One region of the Oceanobacillus sp. FSL W7-1309 genome, then DNA from elsewhere that is predicted to be linked to it. Evidence: riboswitches for the same ligand, from Rfam matches in the RefSeq annotation. Region 1 holds a riboswitch; the other holds the start of a gene.
What was found. A riboswitch is a leader RNA that binds a small molecule or an ion and turns the genes downstream of it on or off. The one in region 1 is predicted to bind glycine.

Region 1 (9,180 bases):
AATGTATCAAGTTCTGTTAATTCGTTCCCCTCAATGGTATTCTCTAATAATGTACCTTCGAGTAGTTCAAGAATCGCTGCTCTCCTTGCGAGTTCGGTTTTCACCTGCAATGGAAGTAATTGAAGCGCAGCAACCGCGATAAGTGATTGTTTCATATCACTTCGTTTGATACCCATATCGATTAAACGATGAATTGTTCCTATAGCATTTTTTGCATGTAATGTGCTCAGAACCAGGTGACCTGTTAAGGATGCTTCAAATGCAAATTTGGCTGTGTGCTTATCGCGGATTTCACCAACCATAATAATATCTGGGTCATGTCGTAACGCTGCTTTTAAGCCTGTCTGATACGTAATTCCAGCTTTTTCATTAACTTGCACTTGTAGAATATTGTCCATGTTTTTCTCAATTGGGTCCTCTAAAGTAATGGTTTGATACGACTTTTCCTTTAAGATGGATTCCAGTAAAGCAGATAATGCTGTGGTCTTGCCACTTCCGGTTGGCCCGGTCAGAAGGATGATGCCAGCACGATTGGACATCCATTCCTTCATTTTATTTAGTTGGCTTTTAAAAAGAAAAAGTTGTTCAAGAGTGAGTTTTGTTTCTTGTGGAAGGATCCGAATTGCTAAACTTTCTGTTTGATGGAGAGGAAGTGTCGATAATCGCAATGAGAATAAATTGGACGTGGTCTTATGTTGAATGGTGCCATTTTGCGGCTTTCTTGATTCACCAATATCCATTCCAGCTATAAATTTGTAGTAGGTGAGCAGTTGTTCATATTGTTTAAGTTTTATGTGGCAATGTTTTACTCGTTTTCCATGGATTCGAAAAAAAATATCTGTATAGTCATGGAAAGGATAGAAGTGAATGTCTGAAGCGTTCTCTTTGATCGAAGCGTTGAGCAGGTTATCTGATAAAGTTGCAGTGGGATTCAAGGTTGTTTTCACCTCCTTTTATTTTGCAACAGTATACTTTATTCGACGTTTTTTGATTAAACCCTTCTTTTTTATAAAAATTTTTGTATATATTTTTTTTGATTTGCAAAAGATAAGTGTGAGACATGGAATCGAGGTGGTAGTAATGTCAGGAAATGATTATTTGAAGTTTATGACCGAACAAGTTGTTTCATATATAGACTTACCATCTGAGGAAAGAAAGAAACGAAAAGAAGCGCAAAGGAAACAAAATTCCTTATACACCACCAGATGGTTTGGTATGCTTCCATTCACATTAAAAATAATGTTCCAGAAGGAGAATAGCAGATAAATTTACCTGCTATTCTTTATTTATGGAGGTTGTTCAAAAAGTATGAAATGTGACTACATTAAACTGCTGGGACTAGCATAGTGCCGAACAAGGCTTTTTTTATCTCAGCCTCTAACCCTGCACAAGTGATTTTACTATTATAATGCATGTTGTTCGAGATACACGATACCTCCATTGATTACGTCCAATGTTACCTTTGGATGATAACGTTTTGTTAATTCGTCTTGTTCTTTTTTCATCTGTTCACTTTCTAAGTCGTCCTGATAAAAATGCTGTAACGTTTGAATTTCTTCCTGTAACAATTCTAAAGATTTCTTAGCCCACGTATGTTCTTGCTCTTCAATATAGTTTGACAGAACAGTTTCCATTCGTAAGTAACCACTTTTTATTTTAATCATTGGAGACAATGTAAAGCAATAATCAGAAATTGTTGTTTGTAATGAAAACTTCCTTAACAGATTCATCATATCTAACTTCATCATGCCGTTAACTAAATGTAAACCGATAGAAATGATTTCATCCTTTTTATGCTGCCCTTGATAACTAATTTTAAAGTTTACAACTAGCCATGGATGTAAGGGCGTCTTTTCGGTTGCATGAATTAATTGAAATAGCTTTGTAAATTTTTCCTTTTCTTTTAAATGATTCATAATTTGCTGGAGGCGAGGACTGCCAAAGTGAATCCAGTCTCCTTTTGCATCCCGTTGTTTTGGATTTGTAATTAGCGTAAGTTGCATTGGATCGCCGGTACGGCCAATTTTTTTAATGTAGTGCCAGTAAAATGGTCGGTTCATCAATTCACGATCCATCTGTTCATTTAATTGTATTTGTATCACACCATCATGATTGGAAATAATTTCGCAATCCTTAGCAGTAAAGTAATCTTTCAAAAATCCATTTAAATTAGTAATTGCCATAAAGTCTCTCCTCCGTTTCCGCTGTAGAATCATTTTTTGCACCTTGAATAATGGAAGAAAGGTTATTTAGTTTAATTCGTACCTCCCCTGCGGAGGTGGATTCATTATAGATAGACTCCATCTCTGACTCGATACTTGAAATGTTCAGCTCAGCTAAAATATCATCTAGGTTGCCAATTACCTTTTCAAATAGGTTTATCTTTTCGTATAAAAGTGTCAGAATATGTTCTTCTATCGTGTTGCGAATAACAAGATTATAGATGTGTACATCCTTTTCCTGTCCGAAACGGTGGATACGTCCAATCCTCTGTTCAAGCCGCATTGGATTCCATGGTAGATCGTAATTAATTAGGTGGCTGCAAAATTGAAGGTTAATTCCTTCACCTCCAGCCTCTGTAGCAATCAAAACCTGCGCATGATCTTTAAACAGTTGTTTCATCCAGTCCTTTTTACCACGTTTAAATCCACCTCGGAAGGGGACCGATGAGATACCATGTTGCTGTAAATACCATTGTAAGAAATATTGTGTTGCTCGATACTCTGTAAAAATAATAACTTTTTCATCACCTATTGATTTAATTAGCTCTACTGCTTTTTCAGCTTTTATGTGGTGAGGCAGCTCCTCAATTTTGCTAAGTAACGGTTTTAATACAGCTGCATTATTTTCATGCTCACTAATTTTAGATAATGACATATAACAAGCTTCTCGTGATGAACATATCTCACGGAGGTACGTAATTTTCGAAAAAGTGGAGAACGCGATTGTAGTATTGACAAGATCGTCATATACTTCGCGTGCTTTATCAGGAAAATCAATCCATAAGGTCTCAATCTTCCGTTTAGATTCAGTGAGTTTTGTTGCTTTTCTCGTATTTCGAATCATTACTTTTTGAATCAATTGTTTTAAATAAGGATCTTGTTCCAGCTTACTTCGATCCTTACCATATTTTTCGATAAAGGAATCATAATTTCCTAGATGACCAGGTCGAAGTATTGTAATTAAATTAAATATCTCAATTAATCGGTTTTGTACAGGTGTAGCTGTTAAAAGCAAGCAGTACTTCTTTTTAATTGCACGTACAAATTGATAGTTTTTTGTTTTATGATTTTTAAGCTTATGCGCTTCATCAATCAGAATAAAATCATATTCCGTGTCAATTATTTCTTCACGGTTAGGAGAACGTTTTGCTGTATCAAGGGAGGAAATAATAATCGGATTTTCTTTCCAACTATAATTCTTCCGATGTGCAACTGCTGGTATATAAAACTTTTCATTCAATTCCTTCACCCATTGGTTAACAAGCGATGCAGGAACGAGAATAAGTGCATTTTTTACTAATCCCCGAATCATGTATTCTTTTAAAATAAGACCTGCTTCAATTGTTTTTCCTAATCCGACCTCATCTGCTAATATTGCACGACCATTCATCTTTTCAATTGCTTGTTCAGCAACATCGGTTTGGTGATCTAAAAAGTTAACATGTGGAAGATACTCTAATGCACGTAACCCATTAAAAGAAGGTGAACTTGTTGTTAACTCAGCTTGAAATGCCATCGAAAAGAGTTCCCAATTGGAGAAAGGACCCTCTTTGCTAATGGCTGTTTCTAGAGCATTGATAAAGGCTGAATCTTTTTGTAGTTCAATAGAATCCATATGTTGAACACACATCCTATTATTAAAATTTGGATTTCACTATAATTTTGCTTTTTGATATGTTATAATTCAAAGTGAAATAGAGTTCCTTACATTCTGATACATAGTATAACCAAATATAAATTTTTCATTAGCGGATGATTACAAGGGGAGAGCTTACATTATGTAACGCCGAAGGAGCAAGTTAAGAGCGAATCTCTCAGGCAAAAAGACTCTTGTAGGACGCAACTCTGGAGAGTGTTTACTTAGAATTAGTAAACCACCCACGAAGCAAATACTTATACAGTCATCCAACGTTCGTATAAGTATGCAACTTTCTGGTTTAAGGACAGAGATTTCTTCGGTAAGGAAGGAATCTCTATTTTTATGCACTTTTTCAACAAAATTAGGAGGAGTGGATGGTATGAGCGAGTTGAAACGAACACCTATTTTTTCGGAATATGGAAAATACGGGGCGAAAACAATTGATTTTGGGGGCTGGGATTTACCAGTACAATTTACTGGGATCAAACAGGAACACGAAGCAACCAGAACAAAAGCAGGGCTATTTGATGTGTCACATATGGGGGAAATTGCTGTAAAGGGCCCTAAAAGCTTAGAATTTCTGCAATACGTTATGACAAATGATGTGACCAAGCTCGTGCCAAACCGAGCACAATACACGATTATGTGCTATGAAAACGGGGGAACAGTCGATGATCTAATTATTTATATGCTTGCAGAAAATGATTATTTGTTAGTGGTGAATGCAGCGAATACAGAAAAAGATTATGAGTGGCTGCTCCAGCATAACACATACAGCGAAAAGGAAGTAACGATTACCAATACCTCAGCTGATTATGTTCAATTTGCATTACAGGGACCGAATTCAGAGGAGATATTGCAGCAGCTTGCAAAAACCAATCTATCCGAGATCAAGTTTTTCCGCTTCGATGCAAATGTTCCGCTGGAAAATTCAGAACATACTGCAATTGTTTCGCGTACTGGCTATACTGGTGAAGATGGATTTGAAATCTATATTGACAAATCAGAAGGTCCTGCTTTGTGGAATCGGCTGCTTGAGGCAGGAAAAGACAAAGGGCTCGAGCCAATTGGACTTGGCGCGCGTGATACACTTCGTTTCGAAGCAGGTCTTGCATTGTATGGTCAGGAATTATCAAAGGATATCAGCCCAATTGAAGCGGGGCTTTCGTTTGCTGTAAAAGTGAACAAAGAAGCAGATTTTATAGGGAAATCTGTACTAAAAGAGCAAGTGGAAAATGGAACGACAAGAAAATTAGTTGGAATTGAAATGATCGATAAAGGCATTCCACGGCATGGATATACGGTATTGAAGGATGATCAAGTGATTGGGTTTGTAACATCTGGTACACAATCCCCAACTTTTAACAAAAATATTGGATTAGCACTTATTGATTCCGAGTTTGCAAATGAAGGTACAGAATTAGAAGTCCAAGTTCGAAAACGCAAATTAAAAGCAATTATTGTAAAGACACCATTTTATAAACGAGATAAATAGGGGGCATCGTAATGGAATTTCGTTATTTACCTATGACTGAAACCGATCAAGAAGAAATGCTGCAAACAATCGGAGTTTCAACCACAGATGAGCTTTTTTCAGACATTCCAAGTAGTGTACGCTTTCAAGGAGAATTGAACTTAAAAAAGCCAGCAAATGAATACGAATTAAAAAAAGAACTAACTGAAATGGCAAATAAAAATGCTAGTTTAAAACAATATACTTCGTTCCTTGGAGCTGGTGTGTACGATCATTTTATTCCATCTGTTGTTGACCATGTTATTTCCAGATCGGAATTTTATACAGCATATACACCATATCAACCGGAAATCTCCCAAGGTGAGCTGCAAGCAATTTTTGAGTTTCAAACGATGATTTCTGAATTAACTGGAATGCCTGTTGCCAACTCTTCGATGTATGATGGCGGAACCTCTTTAGCAGAAGCGGTTAATTTAAGTGCAGCACAAACGAAACGGAGAAAAGTGCTTGTTTCTCAAGCTGTGCACCCGGAGTCACGTGCTGTTATTGAGACATACGCAAGAGGACAGAATGTTGAAATCGTGGAAATCGGATTAAAGAATGGTTTAACGGACCTTGATCATTTAGAACAAGAGTTGGATGATACGATTGCTGGTGTTGTGATACAATACCCGAACTTCTTCGGTCAAATTGAACCGTTACAAAAGGTGGAGGAATTAATTAAGCAACAAAAGAAAACCATGTTTATCGTTTCCAGTAATCCATTGGCTCTTGGATACTTAACACCGCCCGGAGAATTCGGTGCAGATATCGTTGTTGGTGATACGCAAGTATTCGGGATTGCTGGACAATTCGGTGGACCTCACTGTGGTTATTTTGCAACGACCGAAAAACTAATGCGTAAAGTTCCAGGGCGTTTAGTGGGACAAACAAAGGATGAAGATGGTGTACGAGGCTTTGTATTAACATTACAGGCAAGGGAACAGCATATCCGTCGTGATAAGGCTACTTCTAATATTTGTTCAAATCAGGCATTAAATGCACTTGCAAGTTCAGTTGCAATGAGCTCAATAGGTAAACATGGATTGCGGAAAATGGCAGCTTTGAACATGCAAAAAACACGATATGCAATTGAACAATGTAAAGCAGCTGGTTTAGAAATCGTATATGAACATCCAAGCTTTAATGAATTTGTTGTAAAGCTTTCTAATTCCGTACCAGCTATAAATGATAAGCTGTTTGAAAAAGGAATTATTGGCGGATACGATTTGGAACGCAATTATCCTGAATTAACAGGGCATATGTTAATTGCTGTAACAGAAATTCGTACAAAAGAAGATATTGATACGTTTGTAAAAGAATTGGGGGATATCAATGGCTAATCAAGAGTTTCCATTAATATTTGAACGTAGCAAGGAAGGAAGAACAAGCTATAGCCTGCCGAATTTAGATGTTCCAGAAATTGATCTTAATGCTGAATTGGATGACGTATACGTAAGAAAGACTCCACCAGAGTTACCAGAGGTAAGTGAGCTGGAAATCATGCGCCATTACACTGGGCTTTCTAATCGAAATTATGGAGTGGACTCTGGATTCTATCCACTAGGATCCTGTACGATGAAATATAATCCGAAAATCAACGAAGATGTTGCACGCTTGGAAGGATTTAGCCATATCCATCCATACCAAGATCCCAAAACGGTTCAAGGTGCAATGGAAATGCTTTATGATTTGCAAACGGCTTTAAAAGAAATTACAGGGATGCATGAAGTTTCTTTACAATCCGCTGCAGGTGCTCATGGTGAATGGACTGCATTAATGATGATTCGCGCGTTTCATGAAGCAAATGGCGATTTTGGGAGAACAAAAGTGATTGTGCCGGATTCTGCACATGGCACAAATCCGGCATCAGCAGCAGTTGCTGGTTTTGAAGCAGTAACCGTAAAAACAAATGAAAAAGGACTTGTAGATTTAGAAGACTTAAAACGTGTTGTTGGTAATGATACCGCTGCACTCATGCTGACAAATCCAAATACACTTGGATTATTTGAAACAGAAATTATGGAAATGGCAGAAATTGTTCATGCTGCAGGTGGGAAATTATATTATGATGGCGCAAATTTAAACGCAATTATGGGTTATACACGTCCAGGAGATATGGGCTTTGATGCAGTGCATTTAAATCTTCATAAAACCTTTACAGGTCCCCATGGCGGCGGCGGACCAGGTTCTGGACCTGTTGGTGTATCGAAAGAGCTCGAACCTTTTCTTCCTAAACCGATTATTACGAAAAAAGAGAATGAATATGTGTTCGAATATGATAGACCTCAATCAATCGGTCGTGTTAAGCCATACTACGGAAACTTTGGAATTAATCTCAGAGCTTATACGTATATCCGAACAATGGGAGCAGAAGGTTTGAAAAAAGTAAGTGAATATGCGGTATTAAATGCGAATTATATGATGCGGAAATTGGAGAAGGCATATGAATTACCATATAACCAGCATTGTAAGCACGAATTTGTATTGTCAGGAAGCAGACAAAAGAAGCTTGGGGTACGTACTCTTGATATTGCAAAGCGACTATTAGACTTTAATTACCATCCACCAACCATTTACTTCCCATTGAATGTAGAGGAGGGCTTGATGATTGAGCCTACAGAGACTGAATCGAAGGAAACATTAGATGGTTTTATCGATGCAATGCTTCGAATTGCTGAGGAAGTAGAGAATAATCCTGAAGTCGTACAGGAAGCACCACATAATACAATTGTGAAACGAATGGATGAAACTACCGCAGCAAGAAAGCCTATTTTACGATATTATAAATAAAAAATAAGCCTTGAGGTAACTTTTGAACCTCAAGGCTAAATTTTTATTAATTTTTCGTTTTAATTTTACCGGTCCATTTCTTGAAACCGCCTTTTAAATGATAAATATCCTGATAGCCTTTTTTGTGTAGTAGCTGTGCCGCACGAGCAGAACGTGTACCGCTTTGACAATAAAGGTACACAGGCTTATCTTTTCGCATTTCTACTAAACGTTGACGCATTTGACTTACAGGAATATTTCTTGCTCCAAGAATATGACCTCTCTCAAATTCCTGAGGCTCTCGCACATCTATTAATTGAGCTTTCCGATATCCTTCCCGGAATTGATCTTCCGTTAATACCTTCAAGTAATTACGTTGTCTATAATAGCGGAATAAACCAACAGCAAGCAAGACAACTACGGCAATAATTAAAAACTCCATTTTACTTCCCCCGTCTGTCCAAAAAATGTTCATTATCTATTTTATTATATGGGTAGACGTGGTATATTTCAAAGTTTTTCTCTTTCCTATAAGAAAAGTTCACGATTTGCAGTTTCCATGATTACATAATTCGTAAAATGTTACAAATTGCATATTGTGGATTATTGCTTTATAGCTGATTTTTTATTTCGTGCTTGACAAAGAATACAACTATCAATAAAGCAGCTTATGGGGAACCCAGCGGGCATTAGAACCTAAAGCATAGTGATAGTGCCTAGAAGATAATAGGTGAACATATGAAAGAATTATGGGCTTCCGATAATCCATCTAGACAACGAATGATTGAGGGTCTAAAAAGGAGTGAAATAAAAAAGGGATAAATCAAAACTCCAAGAGAAAAAAGTACGTGCGAAGAATGCATGGAAGAGAAGCAGAAGAAAACACCGTTGGTGAACAAACAGAGTTGTTCACAGATACCGAAAAACCTAAAGTTGTGTTAATGGATACAATCCAAGAGCTAGAATGAATCATTGTTACGATTGGTTCCGAAATTGGTGACACCTGTCCAGTTTGTCGAACGGATAGTGTAGAG
Region 2 (9,180 bases), 630 kb from region 1:
AATTATCCGTAAAAAATATTGAACATTTAATCACGAACTGCAACCATATCCAAAAAGTCTATTTAGACAGAAAGGTGACAACTTTACTAGATACCGCTTCCCCGGCAATAAACGCAAATGTTTTAAAAGATAATGGGTTAACAGGAGAAGGCGTAACCATTGCAGTAATCGATACTGGTATACATCCACATGAAGATTTACAAGATCGCATTATTGGCTTTAAGGATTTTGTTAATAGGAAATCTGATCCCTATGATGACAACGGTCATGGAACTCATTGTGCTGGAGATGCGGCTGGCAATGGCTTGTTATCGAATGGACAATATCAAGCTCCAGCATCCCAAGCTAATTTAGTAGGTGTCAAAGTACTAGATAAGATGGGAGCTGGTTCATTATCAACTGTTATTGAAGGAATCGAATGGTGCATCCAACATCAATCCGAATATAATATTGATATTCTTTCCCTTTCACTCGGTTCCGATGCTGTAGCACCTGCTGAAGATGATCCTGTGGTAAATGCGGTTGAAATAGCCTGGGATAACGGAATGGTTGTCTGTGTAGCCGCTGGAAACTCTGGTCCCGGAGAACAAACCATTGCAAGTCCAGGAATAAGCCCAAAGGTCATTACAGTCGGAGCAGCTGATGATAATAATACCGTTGACCGATCCGATGATTCAGTAGCTGATTTTTCAAGTAGAGGTCCGACGATTGATGGGCTTATTAAGCCAGATTTATTAACACCAGGAGTCGATATTATCTCTTTACGAGCTCCCAGATCTTTCCTTGATAAAACCAATAAAGCAGCACGTGTGGACACTCACTATATGTCCTTATCCGGAACGTCAATGGCTACGCCGATATGTGCAGGAGTAATTGCACAATTGCTTCAACGTGATCCAAATCTTACGCCTGATCAAGTCAAAGAAAGGCTTTTGGATGCATGCGACGATTTGGGACAATCCCCACATATTCAAGGTGCTGGTTATTTAAATGCTAGTGATCTGATTGAGGACTTTGCAAATGTCGAGTAGAGGCTTACGTGTTTCTTCACTCGTATAAGTTTTACTGTTTTGCTTTTTCAAACCCTCTGTCTCCTCTAGATACTATTAGGCAGAGTTAAATGTATGGTGTAAGAACAAAAAAAGTAAGCCAAATCATCCTAGGCTTTTTCAGATAGGAATGATTTGACTTACTTTTTACTTTCGCCTGATTCTTAAAATAGCTCATCAACTGCCCTTGAGCTTCTTATAGCCCAAATCAGCCGGGCGATAAAGGGAATTTAGGTATTTCTTCAAAAATGTTAACCCATTTGAAACGAGCCAAATAATTTTATTAATAAGACTAAAACATGAGCCCGGCTTCCACATATAGATTATTATCCCCGTTCAACCTTATCCGCCACTAATCCTTCTTCATTTTTCTTATCTTTATGGGGCACGATTCTTTTGCGTACCTTATAAATCACAATTAGCGCGATAAACCAAACGGGCGTTATCATCAACGAAACACGTGTATCTTCTGCAATTGCAAGCACAACAAGAACAAATGTCAGGAAGGCAAGGATTAAATAATTTGCAAATGGATAAAATGGCATCTTAAATTTATTCACTTTTGCCAGATCAGGTCTTGTTTTACGGTATTTCAAATGACTGATGACCGTAATCCCCCAAATAAATATAAAGCATACTGTAGAAATACTTGTAACGAGTGTGAATACTCCTTCTGGCATTACATAATTTAATGCGACTGAAATTAAAACAACTGCAGTCGAAAAGAACAATGCATTGGAAGGAACCTTTCTTTTATCAAGCTTGGCAAATTTTTCCGGTGCATTTTTCTCTTTAGCGAGTGAATATACCATCCGGCTTGTACTGAAGATGGCACTATTACATGCTGAAGCAGCAGAAGTTAGAACGACAAAATTGATGATACCAGCAGCACCAACGATACCAACTACCGTAAAGACTTGGACGAATGGACTTTCAGTTGGGCTGATAGCGGTCCATGGATACACACTCATAATAACAAGAAGTGCACCTATATAAAAAATGATAATTCGAATAGGAATATTATTTATCGCTTTAGGTATAACTTTCTCTGGATTTTCTGTTTCTCCCGCTGTAAGTCCTACAAGTTCGATACCAACAAACGCAAATACGACCATTTGAAAAGAGAGGATGAAACCATTTACACCATTTGGAAACATGCCTCCGTGGTTCCATAGATTCGTGAAACTCGCTCCACCTGCATCCGTGGAAAAACCACTTATAATCATAACAATACCTGTAACTATTAAGGCTAGAATTGCGATGACTTTAATTAATGCGAACCAGAATTCCATTTCTCCAAACAGTTTTACGGTGGCCAAGTTCATACATAATAAAATAACAAGCGCGATTAATCCTGGCATCCATTGTGGTATCGTTGGAAACCAATACTGGGTATAGAGGCCAACTGCTGTTAAGTCAGCCATTGCAATGGAAATCCAACAGAACCAATATGTCCAGCCAGTTAAAAATGCTGTCATTTCACCTAAATAATCTCTTACAAAGTCAACAAACGAATGATAGCTTAAATTACTTAACAGCAATTCTCCAAGGGCACGCATGATTAAAAAGAGAACAGCACCTGTAATCAAGTATGCGAATAATATGGATGGCCCTGCTAAATGTATTGATTTTCCTGCACCAAGAAATAATCCCGTACCAATTGCTCCACCAATAGCTATCAGTTGTACGTGTCTGTTTTTTAAACCCCTATCTAATTTTTGTTCTTGCATACAATTCCCTTCTCTCAACCTTTTTGATAATTATTAATTGATTTAGTTGCTAGTTCTTCAGTCTTTTATAAAATCATCATTTCAATTATATAACTGAAAAATCCCACATTTAAAAAAAGGATAGAGAAGGGCTATATTATTTCCATTCTCTGTCCTTTTACCTGAAAGTTTATCCTTCTATAATAGAAGGTCCCCTTTGGTGGCATAAATTGCACTCTCCAGAGTAGCGTCCTGTATTGGTGCTTTTACCTGAGAGATTAATTCCAATGGTTTTTTTGGAACTTGCTCCTTCGGTGGCGATATACTTCGCTCTCTCCCAATACAATCATCCGCAAGTTATGTAACTGTATAATATACTTAATTGTAATAACAATAGAATTTTTATTATAGCATATTATTTGATATCTCATCAATGTCATTACATTAAATTTAAAGCAGTTCCGAGATATAAATTCTTGTCCTGATCAAAACGATTATCGTGCTGCAGCACTGGAAAAAGCAAAAAAATGTTCAGTAAACCTTCAAGAATATTAAAAAGGTCAACGGCGTCTGAATCTGCCAAATATGTAAAGAGTTTAACATTTGATTCGTGCGGAAAAGTTGAGAAAAGAAGAAGAATGGATGTTATTAGATAACTAAGTAAACAGTCAAAAAATAACAGAACAGAGATTAGTAGGGCGTAAATTGGGCAATTACGTAACATTTAATAAAAAAAAACCTCGCCACAATTATAATTGTAACGAGGGTTTCCTATTATATTACCCAATAGAGCCTTCCATCTCGAACTTAATCAATCTGTTCATCTCTACTGCATATTCCATTGGAAGTTCTTTTGTAAATGGCTCGATGAAGCCCATTACGATCATTTCTGTTGCTTCTTCCTCTGTTAATCCTCTACTCATCAAGTAGAACAATTGCTCTTCAGATACTTTAGAAACTTTCGCTTCGTGCTCCAATGAAATGTTATCATTTAAAATTTCATTGTATGGAATAGTATCAGAGAACGATTCGTTATCCATGATTAGCGTGTCACATTCGATGTTTGCACGTGCACCGTCTGCTTTACGTCCAAAGTGTACAAGACCGAGGTACGAAACCTTTCCGCCTTGTTTAGAGATTGATTTTGAAACAATTGTTGAAGACGTGTTTGGTGCTAAGTGATGCATTTTTGCACCTGCGTGCTGTAATTGTCCTTTACCAGCAATAGCGATAGATAGCGTGTTACCACGTGCACCTTCGCCTTTTAATAAAATCGCAGGGTATTTCATCGTTAATTTCGAACCGATGTTACCATCAATCCATTCCATCGTTCCATTTGCATCAACTACTGCACGTTTTGTAACTAGGTTGTATACGTTGTTTGCCCAGTTTTGAATCGTTGTATAACGGCAATATGCATCTTTTTTAACAACGATTTCAACAACCGCACTATGAAGTGAGTTTGTTGTAAAGACTGGAGCTGTACAGCCCTCAACATAGTGTACAGATGCACCTTCATCAACAATGATTAATGTTCTTTCAAACTGCCCCATATTTTCCGAGTTAATACGGAAATATGCTTGTAATGGTGTTGATGTTTGAACACCTTTTGGAACATAGATAAATGATCCGCCAGACCATACGGCTGAGTTCAGTGCAGCAAATTTATTATCAGAATATGGAATAACTTTTCCAAAGTATTCTTTAAATAACTCTTCGTCTTCTTTTAGCGCTGTATCAGTATCCTTAAATACGATACCCATTTCTTGAAGATCTTCTTTCAAGCTATGATAAACAACCTCTGATTCGTACTGTGCAGATACACCAGCTAAATATTTTTGTTCTGCTTCTGGAATACCAAGCTTATCAAATGTTTCTTTGATTTCAGCAGGTACCTCATCCCATGTTCTACCTTGCTTTTCAGATGGTTTAACGTAATAAACGATCTCATCAAAATCAAGTTCTGAAAGATCTCCGCCCCATTGCGGCATTGGGCGCTCGTAAAAATGCTCTAATGCCTTCAAGCGGTAGTCAAGCATCCACTGCGGCTCTTCTTTCATTTTAGAGATTTCTTCAACGACTTTACGTGTTAATCCTCTTTCCGTTCGGAAAACAGAGACGTCTTTATCATGAAATCCATATTTATATTCTTCCATTTCAGGCATTTTTTTAGCCATTATATAACCTCCTCATTGTATTATCTAAAGCGGAATCGCCCGGTTAGCGACGTACGGACTGCGCCCCGTACTTTGGGGTGGTTCGACTTCGAACATTCCTACGTAGGAGATAAAGGAAACACGACGACCAAAGGAAGTCGATGTTGACTTTCACCGCAAGGGTATAAGTGCGACTAAGCCTCATGTTTTAGCCAGTCGGCAAGTCTTCTTTATCGTACGGAGGTGAGGGAAGTCTCGCTAGTCGCTGGGCGATGGAGCTGGACGTGGCTACTCATGCACAAGAAAAACATCCAGCAAAACTTTATATTTTTAAATTCATTTAATCTTGTTGTGCTCCCTTTTCCATTGCCTTCCATGCCAAGGTTGCACACTTGATTCTTGCTGGAAACTTGGAGACACCCTGCAATGCTTCAATGTCTTCCATATCCAATCCTTCTGTATCAATCTCTTTTCCAAGCATCATCTCAGAAAATGCTCTCGACATTTTAACTGCTTGTTCAAGACTTTTTCCTTTAATTGCTTGAGTCATCATCGAAGCAGACGACATACTGATTGAACAGCCTTCCCCTTCAAACTTGGCATCTTGTACAACACCATCTTCAACTTGCATTTGCAATTGAATACGGTCTCCGCATGTTGGGTTATTCATGTCGATTGTTACTGAATCACCTTCAATTTGCCCACGATTTCTAGGGTTTTTATAATGATCCATAATTACTTGTCTGTAAAGTGTATCGAGGTTATTAAAAGACATTCCCAAAATACTCCTTTGTTTTCAACAGTCCATTTACCAGCAGGTCAATATCCTCTTCCGTGTTGTAAAGATAGAAGCTGGCACGTGCTGTTGCTGTTACATCGAGCCATTTCATCAGTGGCTGTGCGCAATGATGTCCAGCACGAACAGCAATTCCTTCTGCATCAAGTGCTGTTGCTGTATCATGTGGATGCACATCATCGAGATTAAATGTAACAAGTCCAGCACGTTTTTCTGGACCATAGATTGAGATACCATCGATCGTGCGTAGTTGTTTCATTGCATAGTCTGCTAATTTTTGTTCATGATCTAAAATAGTTTCATTACCAATTTCATTCAGAAAGTCTATTGCTGCAGCCAGTCCGATTGCACCTGCAATAATTGGCGTACCACCTTCAAATTTCCACGGCAATTCCTTCCACGTAGAGTCATAAAGGTTAACGAAATCAATCATTTCGCCGCCAAATTCAATTGGTTCCATATTTTCTAGAAGCTCTTTTTTTCCGTATAAAACACCAATACCAGTTGGTCCACACATTTTATGAGCCGAAAATGCATAGAAATCACAGTCAAGATCAGCTACATCTACTTTTAAATGCGGAGCACCTTGAGCACCATCAACAAGCATAACCGCACCATGAGCATGGGCAATTTGAGCGACTTCCTTAATTGGGTTAATTGTACCCAACACATTGGAAACCTGTGTCATTGCTACAATCTTCGTATTTGCTGTTACCGTTTCGCGAACAGCTTCTAATGTTATAGTACCATCGCTTTGCAATGGGATATATTTGAGTGTTGCACCAGTTGCTTTTGCAGCTTGTTGCCAAGGGATAATGTTACTGTGATGCTCCATTGGCGTAATCACAATTTCATCCCCTGGTTTCAAAATCGCTCTCCCATAACTGGTAGCAACAAGATTAATTGCTGTCGTTGTTCCTCTAGTAAAAATAATTTCAGCTGTACTGCGTGCATTAATAAATTCACGAACCTTCTCGCGAGCGCCTTCGTATTTATCTGTTGCTCTTGTTCCTAACGTATGAACACCACGATGTACGTTTGAATTATCTTCACGGTAATACGTGTTAACCGCCTCAATAACTGACAGTGGTTTTTGCGAAGTCGCAGATGAATCAAGATAGACTAAAGGATGTCCATTAACTTCCTGATTTAAAATGGGAAACTGTTCTTTAATGGCTTTAACATCCATTAATTAACTTTCCTTTCAATTACTTGAGTCAATTGCTTACGAACAGACTCAATTGGAATTTGAGATACAACAGGCTCAAGGAACCCATGAATAACCAAGCGTTCAGCTTCTTCCTTAGTAAGTCCACGACTCATCAAGTAGTACATTTGTAAAGGATCAACACGACCAACAGAAGCTGCATGACCAGCAGTTACATCATCTTCATCAATTAATAGAATTGGGTTGGCATCCCCTCGTGCTTTTTCACTTAGCATTAATACACGTGATTCCTGCTCCGAATTCGACTTCGAACCACCATGCTCAATTTTACCAATCGCGTTAAAGATAGTAGTCGCACTACCTTTCATAACTCCACGTTGTAAAATAAATGCATCGGTTTGTTTACCGAATTGGCGAATGCTTGACGTAAAGTTCTGTGTTTGTTTCCCACGTCCAACAGTAACAGCTTTAGCCTCTGACGTTGCATTATCACCTAGTAAATAGGTAATGTTTTCGGAAACCGTATTTCCGTCATTCATTTGACCTAATGCCCAGTTAATCTTCGCATCACGTTGAGCTACACCACGACGATTTACATAGGTTGTTGTTCCTGCTGCAAAATGATCTACTGCACCATATGCAACTTGTGCATTATCATGAGCAAATACTTCTGTTACGATATTCGCTACCGTTTTTTGCTCTTCATTGTGAGAAACGTAGTTCTCCAAATAGGTGAGCGAGCTTCCTTCCTCCGCAACGATCAACACGTGGTTGAACAATGCTGTTTCAGGATCCTCTTGCCAGAAGATTGCCTGGACTGGTGCTTCGATTTGAACATTCTTAGGAACATAGATAAAGATTCCACCATTCATTAGTGCTGCATGAAGTGCTGTTAAACGATCCTGGTCAACAGAAACTGCTTCTTTCATGTAGTATTTTTCTACTAAATCACTATGCTCATTCAAGGCAGTAAAAATGTCTGTAAAAATAACACCTTTATCCTTTAAATCTTCATTTAATGTAGAAAATGCAACGGAATGATTTCGTTGAATCAACAAGTTTTCTGCTTTATTTTCTTCATCAAAGTATGCTTGTATTTCTTCAGGCAATTCAGTTGTAGTAGTAACAGCCTGACCTGATGTAAATTCATGTTTGAACGTATTGAAATTCCAATTACGGATATTGGTTTTATCCGGCTTTGGCATTTCAAGCGTGTTTACTTGAGAAAGCGCGCTCACGCGTAATTCAGACATCCACGCAGGTTCGTTTCGTTCTTTTGAAAACTGTTCTAAATAGTCTTTATCAAATGGCAGCTTTGTTTCGACAGTCATTTTACTCCTCCTAACGTTACGCGTTTTGTTCTACTGTTTCGTCTGTAATTCCTAACTCTTCTTTAATCCACTCATAACCTTCTTCTTCTAAACGTTTTGCAAGCTCAGGTCCACCTGATTTCACAACACGGCCCTGCATCATAACATGAACAAAGTCAGGAGTAATGTAGTTAAGTAAACGTTGGTAATGCGTAATCATTAGGCAACCAAAGTCTTCTCCGCGCATTTTATTGATTCCTTTAGATACAATTTTCAATGCATCAATATCTAATCCAGAATCGATTTCATCTAAAATCGCAATAGCAGGATTTATTTGCAATAATTGAAGGATTTCATTACGTTTCTTCTCCCCACCAGAGAAACCTTCGTTTAAGTATCGTGTAGCCATGTTTTGATCAATTTCAAGTAAATCTAAGTCTTTATCTAATTGCTTAATAAACTTCATTAGAGATACCTCATCGCCTTCTTCACGACGAGCATTGATTGCAGAACGAAGGAAGTCAGAAGTTGTTACACCACTGATTTCACTTGGATATTGCATAGCTAAAAACAGACCAGCACGAGCACGCTCATCTACTTCCATTTCTAGTACATCTTCACCGTCAAGGATAATACTTCCTTCTGTAACTTCATATTTGGGATGTCCCATAATTGCTGAAGCAAGGGTAGATTTACCTGTTCCGTTCGGCCCCATTATTGCGTGGAATTCTCCACCCTTTATCGTAAGGTTTACACCTTTTAATATTTCTTTGTCTTCAATCGATACATGAAGATTCTTAATTTCTAAAACTGATCCTGACATAAAACATACCTCCAAGTAAGCTATTTTCTAGTATGAAATGAATTGACATCATTCTCAACTTATTCTCATTACAATCTTAAAGCATTTCAAATTAATTATCAACTCTTTTAAGCGCACAGCTTATTACTGTTTCACCATATCAAATTAGATATAATTGTACAAATAAATA

Region 2: it holds a riboswitch for glycine, as region 1 does, so the genes downstream of both, NST46_RS19585 (amino acid permease) here and gcvT (glycine cleavage system aminomethyltransferase GcvT) in region 1, are expected to answer to the same signal.

What each region holds. Positions count from the first base shown of each region.
Region 1 covers NZ_JBBOBX010000002.1:782,226-791,405, reverse strand. Annotated here, with positions in the region: gene comGA (competence type IV pilus ATPase ComGA) at 1-935, opposite strand, end outside; gene NST46_RS16605 (YqzE family protein) at 1,081-1,266, shown strand; gene NST46_RS16600 (YqhG family protein) at 1,404-2,183, opposite strand; gene NST46_RS16595 (DEAD/DEAH box helicase) at 2,170-3,837, opposite strand; glycine riboswitch at 3,975-4,062, shown strand; glycine riboswitch at 4,066-4,171, shown strand; gene gcvT (glycine cleavage system aminomethyltransferase GcvT) at 4,241-5,356, shown strand; gene gcvPA (aminomethyl-transferring glycine dehydrogenase subunit GcvPA) at 5,368-6,717, shown strand; gene gcvPB (aminomethyl-transferring glycine dehydrogenase subunit GcvPB) at 6,710-8,167, shown strand; gene NST46_RS16575 (rhodanese-like domain-containing protein) at 8,214-8,588, opposite strand; partial or broken gene NST46_RS16570 (hypothetical protein) at 9,016-9,180, shown strand, end outside.
Region 2 covers NZ_JBBOBX010000002.1:1,416,298-1,425,477, forward strand. Annotated here, with positions in the region: gene NST46_RS19580 (S8 family peptidase) at 1-1,031, shown strand, start outside; gene NST46_RS19585 (amino acid permease) at 1,376-2,779, opposite strand; glycine riboswitch at 2,927-3,003, opposite strand; glycine riboswitch at 3,007-3,108, opposite strand; gene sufB (Fe-S cluster assembly protein SufB) at 3,538-4,935, opposite strand; gene sufU (Fe-S cluster assembly sulfur transfer protein SufU) at 5,255-5,689, opposite strand; gene NST46_RS19600 (cysteine desulfurase) at 5,679-6,899, opposite strand; gene sufD (Fe-S cluster assembly protein SufD) at 6,899-8,209, opposite strand; gene sufC (Fe-S cluster assembly ATPase SufC) at 8,226-9,011, opposite strand.